Regions from separate parts of the Exiguobacterium sp. s183 genome, predicted to be linked through region 1. Evidence: predicted binding sites of a transcription regulator. Region 1 holds the regulator's gene; the other holds the start of a gene.
What was found. The regulator Rex, encoded in region 1, represses fermentation and respiration genes when NADH is low (regulators of the CRP and FNR family bind a similar motif). The targets are predictions, from matches to a motif close to TTGTGAAATATTTCACAA.
Positions count from the first base shown of each region.

Region 2: pflB (formate C-acetyltransferase) is a predicted target of Rex. The motif match lies at 3,043-3,060, and genes of this name have one in related genera.

Region 1 covers NZ_JACSKN010000011.1:5,758-12,477, reverse strand. The annotation lists gene KNP62_RS15115 (hypothetical protein) at 1-144, opposite strand, end outside; gene KNP62_RS15110 (hypothetical protein) at 183-476, opposite strand; gene tatC (twin-arginine translocase subunit TatC) at 608-1,396, opposite strand; gene tatA (twin-arginine translocase TatA/TatE family subunit) at 1,400-1,618, opposite strand; gene KNP62_RS15095 (redox-sensing transcriptional repressor Rex) at 1,618-2,274, opposite strand; gene KNP62_RS15090 (ABC-F family ATP-binding cassette domain-containing protein) at 2,425-4,326, shown strand; gene KNP62_RS15085 (hypothetical protein) at 4,323-4,730, shown strand; gene KNP62_RS15080 (hypothetical protein) at 4,779-5,345, opposite strand; gene tsaD (tRNA (adenosine(37)-N6)-threonylcarbamoyltransferase complex transferase subunit TsaD) at 5,360-6,382, opposite strand; gene rimI (ribosomal protein S18-alanine N-acetyltransferase) at 6,379-6,720, opposite strand, start outside.
Region 2 covers NZ_JACSKN010000005.1:68,175-74,894, reverse strand. The annotation lists gene KNP62_RS12250 (hypothetical protein) at 1-480, shown strand, start outside; gene KNP62_RS12245 (hypothetical protein) at 503-1,147, opposite strand; gene KNP62_RS12240 (DEAD/DEAH box helicase) at 1,144-2,310, opposite strand; gene KNP62_RS12235 (hypothetical protein) at 2,364-2,786, opposite strand; gene pflB (formate C-acetyltransferase) at 3,148-5,394, shown strand; gene pflA (pyruvate formate-lyase-activating protein) at 5,451-6,167, shown strand; gene rsgA (ribosome small subunit-dependent GTPase A) at 6,206-6,720, opposite strand, start outside.

The sequences.
Region 1 (6,720 bases):
CGTATAGCCACTTACGACCAATACTGTATTCAAGATGAATGGAAAAGGCCTTTGTTTCTTCGTTCGAATCATTTGATACGTTGAAATGATGACTCCCAGTGTCAGTCCAAACAGCAATACGAGCAAAATGATAATGTCATTCATCCTTTTTATCTCCTCATAACTTGATTGGAACGACTCTTTCAAGACTCTCCTTCACGTCTACTTTTCACTCTCTGATAAATGACAATGCCAACGTGAAGAATCATACCAAGCACGTACAAGATCAGCCCTAGTGCAAGCCAGCCGATCGCGTCCCAACCACGTACGATTGTCATTCCGACAAAAAAGAAGATATAGCCAGTCACGAGTAGCAACGACGAAACGATGAATTGACGTCGCAATCGAGATTGTATAGAGAAAAATAAGAAAAACAGTAAGATGGTTGTCATCGTGCCTAGCAATATAAAGTCCTCTCCGTTGTACTCCCGAATCATCGTGCATCCTCCCTTACATATGTGCCTCGTTTTATTATAGCATACAAAATGGAAAAATTTCTCAATCACTCGTATCCTATCATAACAGTATGTCACAACAAAAAAGCATCATTCCACTTACGGAACGATGCTCATTTTTCATTCATCTGTTTCATTAAATCCATCTGTTCTTGCACCATCGCCTCTTTTTCCCGGCGTAGCACCCCTTTGTAGGTGATACGTGAAATCGATAAACTGATTTCATATAGGAAGAAGAGTGGTAACGACACCATAAGGTGCGACGTCAAATCCGGCGGTGTGATGAATGCCGCGATCACGAATAGGGCGAAGTATGCGTACTTTCGAATCTTTGATAAGAAGTACGGGGTCACGACACCAATTCGGGTCAAGAACATCGTCACGACCGGCAACTGGAACAATAGACCAAACGGAATCGTCAGTTGCAGCAAGAACGTGAAGTAATTGTTCGCCCCGATGATTTGTTCGAGTCCGAGGTCTTGCCCGAGGTCCGTCGAGATATCGAGGACGAGCGGGAATAACCAGTAGTAGGCGAACGCAAGGCCGATCAAGAACAATCCGAAGATGATCGGGATATAGGCAAGGGTACCTTTCCGTTCATTCGGATGCAGACCGGGTGCGACAAACGCCCACACTTGATACAGTAGGAATGGGCTCGCCGCAATCAGGCCGATGATGAGCGCCAAGTTCAAGTAAATCATGAGCGGGTCCGCGACCCCAAAGGCGTTCAGTTCGAGCCCGCGTTCGACGAGATCTTCTTGCAAGTACGCGAGTACATATTTGACACTCGGCAAAGCCATCAAAAAGAAGGCAAAGACGACAAATGCAGATAGCATCAGTCGTCTCCGCAGCTCTGTCAAGTGATCGGTGAGTTCCCGCTCTTGATCAGGTTGATGATTCATGGCTTACTGCTCTTTCTTTTCGATAGCTTTCTTGTCGTTCTCGTCGTGCTCGTTCATCATGCCGTTCGTTGCATTTTTGAACTCACGAAGCGTTTGTCCGGCCGCGCGACCAAACTCCGGTAATTTCTTCGGTCCGAAGATGATGAGCGCGATGATGGCGATGATGAATAGACTCGCCCCACCCGGAATCCCGACGACGAGTGATGATGCTAGTAATTCCATTATTGATGGACCCCCTCAGCGGTTGGATAGTGTTGCATAAAGTAAATGAGTGACTGCAGCTCAATCGACAAATCGATATGATGGACGCGAACTGTGTCCGGTACGGTAAGTCGTGCCGGTGTGAAGTTCAAGATGCCCTTGATGCCGAAACGGACCAAGTCGTCTGCGACGGACTGCGCATAGGCAGAAGGTACCGTCAAAATGGCGACGTCGATCTTGTTTTGCTTCATGATCTGTTCCATCTCATCGACATGATGAATCGGGACGCCTGACATCGTCGTGCCGACTTTTGTCTCGTCTGCGTCGAACCCGACGACGATATGTGTGTTATTGTTTTTAAGGAAGTTATAGTTGACGAATGCCGTCCCAAGGTGACCGACCCCGACCAAGGCGACATTCGTAATCTCGTCCTGATTCAGTGTCTTTCGGAAAAAGTCTAACAGATACTGCACGTTATAGCCATATCCCTTTTTACCGAGCGCACCGAAGTACGAGAAATCACGGCGAATCGTAGCCGAATCGACCTTGACCGCCTCACTCAGTTCTGCTGAAGAGACACGCTGTTTACCTGACGCGTGCAGGCTTTGAATAAATCGATAGTATAGTGGCAACCGTTTGGCTGTCGCTTGTGGAATCTTTGGTTCGTTTTGACTCAACGGAAAGAGCCTCCTTTTTACGACACGTTACAAACGAATCTGAATTTCATACACCTTGATTGTAAACGAATTCACATGACCACTCAACGAATATACCTAAAATCGCTGAAAAATACAGTATACTAAATAGAGAGAAAGGGGTTTTTTCACTTGATCCTACTGCAAGTCAATAACTTATCCAAATCCTTCGGCGTCGAGCCGATTTTAGAAAACGTCAAACTCGAAATCCAAGAAGGCGAACGCGTCGCCCTCGTCGGCCGAAACGGGGCCGGGAAGTCGACGCTTTTGAAAGTAATCGCCGGTGAATATAACTATGACTCTGGGGACATCATGAAGCCAAAAGACGTCACAATCGGCTATCTCGCCCAAGACTCAGGGCTCGAATCCGACGAGACGATCTGGAACGAGATGCTCACCGTCTTCACGGACTTGATCGAGCAAGAGAAGACGCTCCGTCGCATGGAAGCCGACATGGGATCCGAACGGATTCTAAACGACGCCGCTGCGTACGAACGCCTCCTCTCCTCTTACGATGAAGAACAACACACGTTCAAAGAGCGCGGCGGTTACCAGTATGAAGCGACGATCCGCTCGGTCCTTCACGGGATGCGCTTCTATCCGGACGACTTCGAGCGCCGGATCGACACGCTCTCTGGTGGACAACGGACACGTCTCGCCTTGGCAAAGATGCTCCTTCAAAGTCCCGACCTGCTCATCTTGGACGAGCCGACGAACCATTTGGACATCGAGACGCTCGCCTGGCTAGAGAAGTACTTGAGCGGCTATAAAGGTGCCGTCCTCATCGTCTCCCACGACCGATACTTCCTCGACCGCGTCGTCTCGGTTGTCTATGAGCTGTCACGTCATCGGAGCCGCCGCTTCGTCGGGAACTACACGAAGTATCTCGAACAAAAGGCCGCTCTCTACGAACAAGAGAAGAAGCAGTTTGAGTCGCAACAAGAAGAGATTGCCAAGATGCAGGACTTCATTCAGCGAAACATCGCCCGGGCGACGACGACGAAACGGGCGCAAAGCGTACGGAAGCGTCTGGAGAAAGTCGACCGTCTCGATGCTCCGGACGGTGACGAACGCAGTGCTGTCCTCTCGTTCTCCATCAAACGACAGAGCGGGAACGATGTGTTGAGCGCGAGTGACCTCGCCATCGGTTATGAAGAACCGATCGCCCAAAATCTCCGTTTCCAGCTACAGCGCGGGGAATCCGTCGCTCTCGTCGGTCCGAACGGGGTCGGAAAATCGACACTTCTCAAAGTATTGACGAAACAACAAGCCGCTCTTACCGGTGATATCCGCTACGGGACCGGCGTCGAGATTGGCTACTACGATCAGGAGCAGCAGAACTTGTCGGACGCGAACCGTGTCATCGACGAGATTTGGAACGACTGGCCACTCATGCGCGAGCAAGAAGTGCGGAGTCTTCTCGGACAGTTCCTCTTCAGCGGCGATGACGTCATGAAGCGTGTCCATGAATTATCAGGTGGCGAACGCGCACGACTCACGTTGGCCAAGCTGAAGCTCGAGCAACCGAACCTCCTCATTTTGGACGAGCCGACGAACCACTTAGACCTCGACTCGAAGATGATCTTAGAGAACGCCCTTCTCGACTATCCAGGTACGATTCTCTTCGTCTCGCACGACCGCTACTTCATCGACCGTCTCGCGACGCGTGTGTTAGAAATCACGCCGAACGGCATCGACGAGTATCTCGGTGACTATTCGTACTACGTCGAGAAGAAAGAAGAACTCGAAGAACTCGCGAGACTCGCCCGTGAAGAGACGAAGCAGGTCGTCGTGAAAAAACAGCGTGCCGATAAGGAACAACAACGGGAAGAGCGCCGCATCAAACAGCGCATCGAAGAGATTGAGCTGGCAATCGAGCAACATGAGAATCGTCTCGACGAGATTGAACAGTTGCTTTGTGAGCCGGATGTCTTCAACGACTTCGCCCGTGCCCAGGAGTTGTCGACCGAATCGGACGCAGCGAAAGAATCCATCACCGCACTCTATGCGGAATGGGAGGAACTCCATACATGATGCGTACACGTGCCATGCGAATCGAGTTCATTCAAGCGTTTCTCACGGGACTGGCCTATATCGTGCCAACCGGGACCGAGTTCGTATCTGAACTCATCCGCGGGGAGCCGACGATCGTCCCTTCTATTCTTTTTTACTTTTTACCGGTCGTGATCGGCTTCATCATTCAGACGTGGCCTGGGATTCTACTCAGTCTTTTCAGTGGCCTGCTCATGAGCACACTCTTCATCCGTATCGTCGTCTGGCCGGTCGATGTGACGGTTCACACGTTCTATGCACCGGGATCCGTGTGGGCCCACTTTTATGAAGAGACGCTCTTCATGTGGATCCTCGCACTTCTCGTGTTCATCGTGAGCCGCATCAACACGTGGCATCGGGAGAATTATCGACAACCGAAAGCTTGAACAGCAAAAAAGAGGTCAGCGTTTTTAATTCGCTGGCCTCTTTTTATATTAGAAGTATCGTAACGGTTGGAATCCCACCGTATGGAAATCGAGCTTCGTCCCGTCCTCGGCGATAAAGAAGACCGCCTCGTTCGTATCGACGTCACGTGTGAACACTTTATAGAACGTCATCGGTTTTTCGTCATTCGTCACATAGCGTGCCTCGTGTGTCGAGATGACTTGAGCGAACAGTTGCTGTTCGTCGAGCTCATCGATCAAATCATCAAACTTCGCAGCCTCTTCTTCTGTTGCCTCGCGACCCCGCTCAATTTCATAGTAAGCATCGCTCGCTTTTGGCTGAACACCGAGATTGCGATCAACGACGATCACACGCTCTGGTTCTTGGTCGATGACACTCGCGTAACCATACAACGACTCGATGAGCGTATTCTCTCCGGTCACACGACCGATACCTTCTAATGACTCTTCTCCAGTCAACGACTTCACTCGTGTCTCTTCTGGCACAATTTCCTCTTGATAGGCGATATTGTAAGCGCGGATGATTTCTCGTACTTGTAAAAACGTCGCGACGACGAGTAGTACGATGAGTCCTCCAATGATGATGCGTTTCGTCATGTCTCTATTTCCCCCTAGACTGTCATGCTCTCTTCTAAGGATAACCCAGGAACCGCATTCATCGCTAGTGTATCGCGCTTCCCGCGCACATACGCGTGATGTGCCGCGACCCCGATCATGCCGGCATTGTCTCCACAAAGATCGAGTGGTGGGATGACAAGTTGAATCCCTTCAGCAGCAGTCGCTTCTTGAAGCGCAGCGCGGAGTCCACGGTTTGCCGCAACACCACCGGCAACGAGTAATTGTTTCGCTCCCTTTTCTTTCACAGCGCGAATCGCTTTCTCAACGAGCACTTCGACGACACTTGCTTGAAAACTCGCTGCCAAGTTTTCCGGGATGACCGTCTCCCCACGTTGCTCCGCATTGTGTACGGCGTTGATGACCGATGACTTCAAGCCACTAAAGCTGAAGTCGAAGCTACCCGGTTCAAGGCGAACACGTGGGAAGTTGTACGTATCTTCTCCAATAGCTGCTAAACGGTCAATTGCCGGACCACCCGGATATGGGAGGCTGAGTGTGCGTGCGACTTTATCATACGCTTCACCCGCCGCGTCATCACGTGTCTCACCAATGACTTCAAAGACACCGTGTTCTGGCATATAGACGAGCTCTGTATGTCCACCTGAGACAACGAGACAGACGAGTGGGAACTCCATCTCTTCGACGAGTTCGTTCGCGTAAATGTGTCCCGCGATATGATGGACGCCGATGAGCGGTTTTTGATGGGCGAACGACAATGCTTTGGCCGCACTGATGCCGACGAGAAGGGCACCGACAAGACCCGGTCCTTGTGTGACCGCGACCGCATCGACGTCTTCCATCGTCACGCCTGCTTCGCTCAACGCATCGTCAATGACATACGTGATGCGCTCCACGTGATGACGAGACGCCACTTCAGGGACGACGCCACCAAATCGTTTATGGCTCTCAATTTGAGAAGAAACGACGTTCGACAATAGCGTCTTCCCGTCTTTGACGAGCGCAACAGACGTCTCGTCACAGCTCGACTCGATTGAGAGAATCAGTGATGTGTTCATTCTGAGTCACTTCCTAACTTCGCCCAATAAATATAGGCGTCTTCATTATTATCCTGATAATAGCGTCTTCTTCGTCCGGCTTGCATAAACCCAAACTGTTCATACAGTTTTTGCGCCCCAACGTTCGACACGCGGACTTCTAACGTCAATCCGACAAGCCCCTTTGACTTGGCAAACGCGACAAGTTCCGCTAACAGTTGATTACCGATCCCTTGCCCACGAAATTCAGGTAAGACGGCAATGTTCGTGATATGTCCTTCGTCGACGATTGTCCATACTCCGACAAAACCGACGACCCGTTTGTCATGGACCGCGACAAAATAAATAGCCTGTTCATT
Region 2 (6,720 bases), on a different contig from region 1:
ACGAATCGTTTTTACGCTACCGATGTATCCTCTCAGATGACAGAAACACGTTATATCCCTGTCGGTGTTAGCTTCTACGATGTTATCGAAGAAGGAGAAGATAAGTTCAATGTTGAAGACAGATTGCCAGGTCAATTCGCTTATGACACGAAAACGGAGAAAGTCGTTCAATTGGCTGAAGACCAAGGCTTTTGGGATTATACAACGTCGGGCCAAAACCTGTTAGCGATAAATGAAGATGGCGAGGAAGTCGTCATCGACTTGAACACAGGGAAGAACATGACCCGAAGCGTTCTCGACTCGGTTGATCACTCCTTCTATTCAAACGGTCGTCTGTACCAAACGCGTCAAGCGAAAGATGGTGTCGTCATCGATGTATACGAGGATGGGGAACAAATCTCAAGTGCGGCAATCACGCCTGAAAATGAAGAAGCTCGTGACATACTCAAACAGATTGACGTGTACGTCAGACAAAAATAAGCAAAGGGCCGCGGCCCTTTGCTTATTTTGATGGTTTCGGTATGATGACGCCTTCTTCTAAATCAAGCAACAAGTCGATCAGTTCCGCGCAGAACTCCGGAAACTGCTCCAAAAAGGCACCGGGACCGACTTCATCCGTAAAGTCGATATATAGGTCGGCCACGTTTCCAGACATTTTCGCAGGTAAGGCGAGGAACGCCGAACCGAAGCGCCAGCTGCCTCGGATGTCGAGTAACTTTCCGAGGACGAGGTCGCCGGTCTCGCGTTCTTCGGGTAACTGAACAGCGTACGTCTCTTTTGACTCCCAGTCTTTCAACTGACCGTCTTCCGTCACTTCAAAGATGCTGCAGCGCGGGACGGCTAGTCCACGGAGTGCGTGATAAAGAGCAGGTGACATGTCGCCCTTATGATCAGCCAAATAGCGACCGTGGGGCGTCATGCCATCTTCGTCCGTTTCAAAGAAGACGGCCCAATCAATGAAGAGGTCACGGAAGAGCTCGGCATCTTTTAAATGCCATGTCCCTTCTGATGCGATTTCTTGAATATAGTTCGTCCATTGTGTGCTTCGCGCAAGAGCGGCTTGCTCATATAACTTTTTCAGTTCGGCAAGCAATTCGGACTCTTCGACGAGCAAAGGGAAGGGAATTACTTTCCGGTCTTTTTTCATCGGCGCGGTCCTCGCTTGTTCGCAGGGCGTTTGACGACAGGAGGCTTCTCCTCAATTCGTTTCTCGATTACATCACCACGATAAATCTCGAGTTCTTTCAATTCGACACCGAGTTGACGCGCGAATGATTTCAAGTGTGGTAAATCGTCCGTCGTCACGAGAGAAAGGACGGTCCCGCCTGCGTTACCACGAGCCGTACGGCCTGAACGGTGGATAAAGTCATCGATGGATTCTGGTAAATCGAAATGGACGACGTGCGTCACATCTTCGATATCGAGACCACGCGCTGCGAGACCCGTCGTGATGAGGAGCGGGTATTCGCCTTTACGGAATTCACGAAGCGTCTCGACGCGTTCGCGCTTTCCTTTCAAGCTGTCGAGCATGCGGTAGTCCACTTTCAACTTTTCAAGCTCCCCACGAAGTGGTGGCAAGAACGAGCGGTTATTAATGAACGCAAGTGCCTTTACGCCATCGACGTGCGAAAGACGGCGTAACAGTTCGGGTTTGTAGCGACGCGTCGTCAACAAGTAACCGTACGTCACTTGATCGCTGACAGCACGTTCGATTTTGATTTGTGCCGGCTCGTTCATGAACGGTGCCGACCATTCTTTGAGTGAATCGGTGAGTGTTGCCGAGACGAGTGCAAGTTGACGCTCATGCGCGGTATGCTTGATGATGCGCTCAGCCGCCTCTGTCAAACCGCTGTCGATGATTTGGTCGGCTTCATCGAGAATGACCGTATGCGTCTCATGGAGCTTCAGCTTTTTCTTGTCAATCAATTCGACGAGACGTCCCGGTGTCCCGACGATTAAATGCGGCTTTTTCTTGATTCGATCGATTTGACGTTTCAATTCGACACCGCCAATGAACGAGCCGATGCGAACATCGCCTTTTTCGGTGAAACGTTGTGCGACCTGTTGGATCTGCATGACAAGTTCACGAGTTGGAGCGACAATGACAACTTGGATTCGGTCGTTCGATGGATCGATTTTTTCAATCGCTGGTAGCAGGTAAGCGAGCGTTTTACCCGTTCCGGTCGGTGCCTCGATTGTCACGTCTTTTCCATCTAATAGTAGGGGAAACGCCTCTTTTTGGACCGGCATCGGCTCGTTAAAGCCCATCCGTTCCCACGTCTCGTTAATAAAAGGTTTTGTAAAATTCATAATAGGTCTCCTTATCTTTAGGCAAAAACAAAGGAAGCGAAAGCGCTCCCTCGTCAAATATAGCGAACATGCTCCTGACCATCTTCCATTGAAGAACGTAACGTCTGTGTATACGTTTGACCGTCTTCGATGAGTTGGATGTGGGCATCCGCGCCTTCTGCTGTCAATTCCACTTTCTCAATCGTGAATCCTTGATAAACGCGATACTGTAACTCGGACGTCATTTTCTCGAACGGTTTCAGTTCCGGATGTGTCGTGATGACATGGATTGGACGCGACAAAAGTCCGGCGAGTAATTGGTCGCGATAATCGATAAAATCTTCGTTCTCGATGTCATCGTCAAAGCGAATCCAAAACCCTCCATCTTCAAATTCTGTGATAAATCCATCACGCTTTTCACCGGCTTCTTCGACCTTCAATGAGATGCGATCGCCGACTTGAAAGGCGTGGCTTGGTGTTAATGGTTCGTACGTCATGAGTAGAACCCCTTCCTCTTATACAATGTTCTGCCTTCATTGTGTCTGATACGACACAAAAATTCAAGTTCTAACCGAGTGATGTGAGATTTATCACCCCAAAAACTGTATAGTTCGTCACAGAACAATCAAATTAGTACAGATCATAGTTCGACCCTAATTAAATGGGATTTAGCTGTTTCAAACTATATAATTAATCGAATATAACAGTTTGTAAAACGCTTTCAAAAACGGCTATTTCATCACGTTCATAAGATTGTTACAAGTTTCACAAGAATGTAAAACATATTGTTCACGTTTTCACGTACACTCACAGTATAGATAACACGCAGTTACTTTCGAGAATGAGGAGTGAATCAACATGGCAACCGAAATCAAATCCGCATGGTCAGGTTTTATCCCTGGTCAGTGGACGAATGAAGTCAATGTCAGTGAGTTTATCCGTTTGAATCGTCATGAATACACAGGGAACGATACGTTCTTAGCAGGTCCGACAGAAGCGACAAACGTTCTTTGGAATCGTGTGATGGAACTGACAAAAGAAGAGCGTGAACGCGGAGGCGTTTGGGACGTCGATCAACACACACCATCGACAATCGTGTCGCATGGACCAGGTTACTTAAACAAAGAATTAGAGAAAGTCGTTGGCGTTCAGACGGATGAGCCGTTCAAACGTTCGATTCACCCGAATGGCGGGATTCGCATGGTGGATGCCGCACTCGAATCATATGGTTTCGAACCAGATGAAGAAATCACAAAAATTTATTCAGAGATTCGTAAAACACATAACCAAGGTGTGTTCGATGCCTATACGCCTGAAATGCGAGCTGCTCGTAAATCAGGGATTATCACAGGTCTTCCGGATGCGTACGGTCGTGGACGCATTATTGGTGACTATCGCCGCGTCGCTCTCTACGGAATTGATTTCTTGATGGCAGAGCGCAAAAAAGACTTGGCGAAACGAGGTGGATTCTTATCTGAATCAGACATTCGTGACCGGGAGGAACTATCGGAACAACTTCGTGCCCTCCAAGAACTCAAACAACTCGGAGCCGCTTATGGATTTGATCTCGGTCGCCCTGCGGAAAACACGCAAGAAGCGTATCAATGGGTGTACTTGGCATACCTTGCTGCGATCAAAGAACAAAACGGTGCCGCGATGTCACTCGGACGCGTCTCGACATTCCTTGATGTGTACGCTGAACGTGACCTTGAAGCTGGTCGTTTAACAGAATCAGACGTTCAGGAAATCGTCGATCACTTCATCATGAAGCTTCGGATCGTCAAATTCTTACGGACACCAGACTATAACGAATTGTTCTCAGGTGACCCGACTTGGGTAACGGAGTCAATCGGTGGGATGAGTGAAGATGGTCGCTCGAACGTCACGAAGAGCTCGTTCCGATTCTTACATTCACTCACGAACCTCGGTCCTGCTCCAGAGCCGAACTTGACCGTTCTCTGGTCGACGAAGCTTCCCGAAGGATTCAAACAATACTGTGCGAAAATGTCGATTGAAACATCGGCGATTCAGTATGAGAATGATGACTTGATGATGCCACAATTCGGTGACGACTATGGTATCGCATGTTGTGTGTCACCGATGAAGATCGGAAAACAAATGCAATTCTTCGGTGCGCGTGCCAACATGGCAAAAGCCCTTCTTTATAGCATGAACGGCGGACGTGATGAGAAGAGCGGCGCTCAAATTGCTCCAGCTTGGGAGATGAATGCAGAAGATGTGCTCACGTACGATAAAGTATATGCCGACTTTGACCGTACACTCGACTGGTTGGCAGAGCTATACGTCAATACGCTCAACGTCATTCACTTCATGCATGACAAATATGCGTACGAACGCATCGAAATGGCGCTTCACGATCCAGAAATCTTACGGACGATGGCTTGTGGGATCGCAGGTCTCTCCGTGACGGCAGATAGTCTTTCAGCAATCAAATATGCGAACGTCAAACCGGTTCGTAACGAAGAAGGAATCATCGTCGACTTCGAAACGGAAGGCGACTTCCCGAAATTCGGTAACAATGACGACCGTGTCGACGCAATCGCCGTAGAACTCGTCGAATCGTTCATGGAAAAAGTACGGAAACATAAAACATACCGTGACGCGCTTCATACGCAATCGGTCCTCACCATCACATCGAACGTCGTCTACGGTAAGAAAACAGGGAATACGCCAGACGGTCGCCGTGCCGGTGAACCATTCGCTCCAGGTGCCAACCCGATGCATGGACGGGATACGAAAGGTGCGGCTGCATCGCTCTCATCTGTTGCGAAACTTCCGTTTGAACACGCACAAGACGGGATCTCGTATACGTTCTCAATCGTACCGAAAGCACTCGGAAAAGAAGAAATCGCACGTGAACTCAACTTGGCGGCACTTCTCGATGGGTATATGAGTGGAGAGTACAAAGGACATCATTTGAACGTCAACGTCTTCAACCGAGAGACGCTTCTCGACGCAATGGAACATCCGGAAGAGTATCCACAACTCACGATCCGCGTATCTGGATATGCGGTCAACTTCATCAAGTTGACACGTGAGCAACAGATTGATGTCATCAACCGTACGTTCCACGGTTCGTTGTAAGTAAAGGCTTAGCGGCCTTCCACGGTGGGCCGCTCATTCGTTAGGAGGTCATTTCGATGACAATGGGATATGTACATTCGGTCGAATCATTCGGAACAGTTGACGGCCCAGGGATTCGCTTCATCGTCTTTTTACAAGGTTGTGCGTTACGTTGTCTCTATTGCCATAACGCGGACACATGGGATTTCAAAAAGAATAACCACCGCTCGGCTGAAGACGTCATTCAAGAGGCGCTCAGTTACCGACCGTTCATGGAGGCATCGAACGGCGGCATCACCATCTCAGGTGGTGATCCACTCGCGCAACCTGAATTTTTAGAGGCACTACTGCGTGAAGCGAAAAAGCATGGGCTCCATACGACACTCGATACGTCCGGTGCGCTCCGTCCTCCTAACTTGGATGCGATTTTAGATCACACCGATCTCGTCTTACTCGATATCAAGCATATCGACGACGACATGTGTAAAAAATTGACCGGACGTAGCAATGCCAACACGCTCGCGCTTGCCGAACACCTTTCCGAGCGCGGAACGAAAATGTGGATTCGCCACGTCCTCGTACCTGGATGGACGCTTGAAGAAGGGGCGCTTCGTCGCACCGCCGCGTTCATTCAAAAACTAGACCATGTCGAGAAAGTCGAGATTCTGCCTTACCATGAGATGGGCGTCTATAAATGGGAGGCGCTCGGACTCGATTATCCGCTCAAAGGAACAAAACCCCCGACGTCTGATGAAGTCGAATGGGCGGAAGGAATCTTACAGGGAACTGTATAAAACAAGCGCAGACCGATGTGGTCTGCGCTTGTTTGACGTTAAACTCGCTTTTTCTTCTTTTCTAAGACGCGGGCGTGCTCTGCCTGTTTCTTCTCCATATAGAGAAGTTCCCGTTCTAGTTTGACGAAGCTTGCATAGCGTTTCGCATCTAACGTACCGTTCGTTAGCGCCTCTTGGACGGCGCAGCCCGGTTCTTTCTGATGTGAGCAGTCGCGGAAGCGGCAAGTCTCGGCAAGCGCTTCGATGTCACGAAATGTCTCATCGAGATGCTCGCTTCCTTCCCATAGTCCGAACTCGCGCATCCCTGGTGTGTCGATGACGTATAAGTCGTCGATTCGAAACAGTTCGCGGTGTGTCGTCGTATGTTTCCCGCGCTCGTCCTGCGTCCGGACGGCTTGCGTGGCGGCAAGTGTCTCGTGGGCGAGGGCGTTTGTCAGCGTAGATTTTCCGACTCCGGACGAACCGACGAAGGCAATCGTACTTTCACTCGGTAACGCCTGACGAAGTTCAGAAACCCCTGCTCCCGTCACTGCACTGACAGGAAATACTTGAA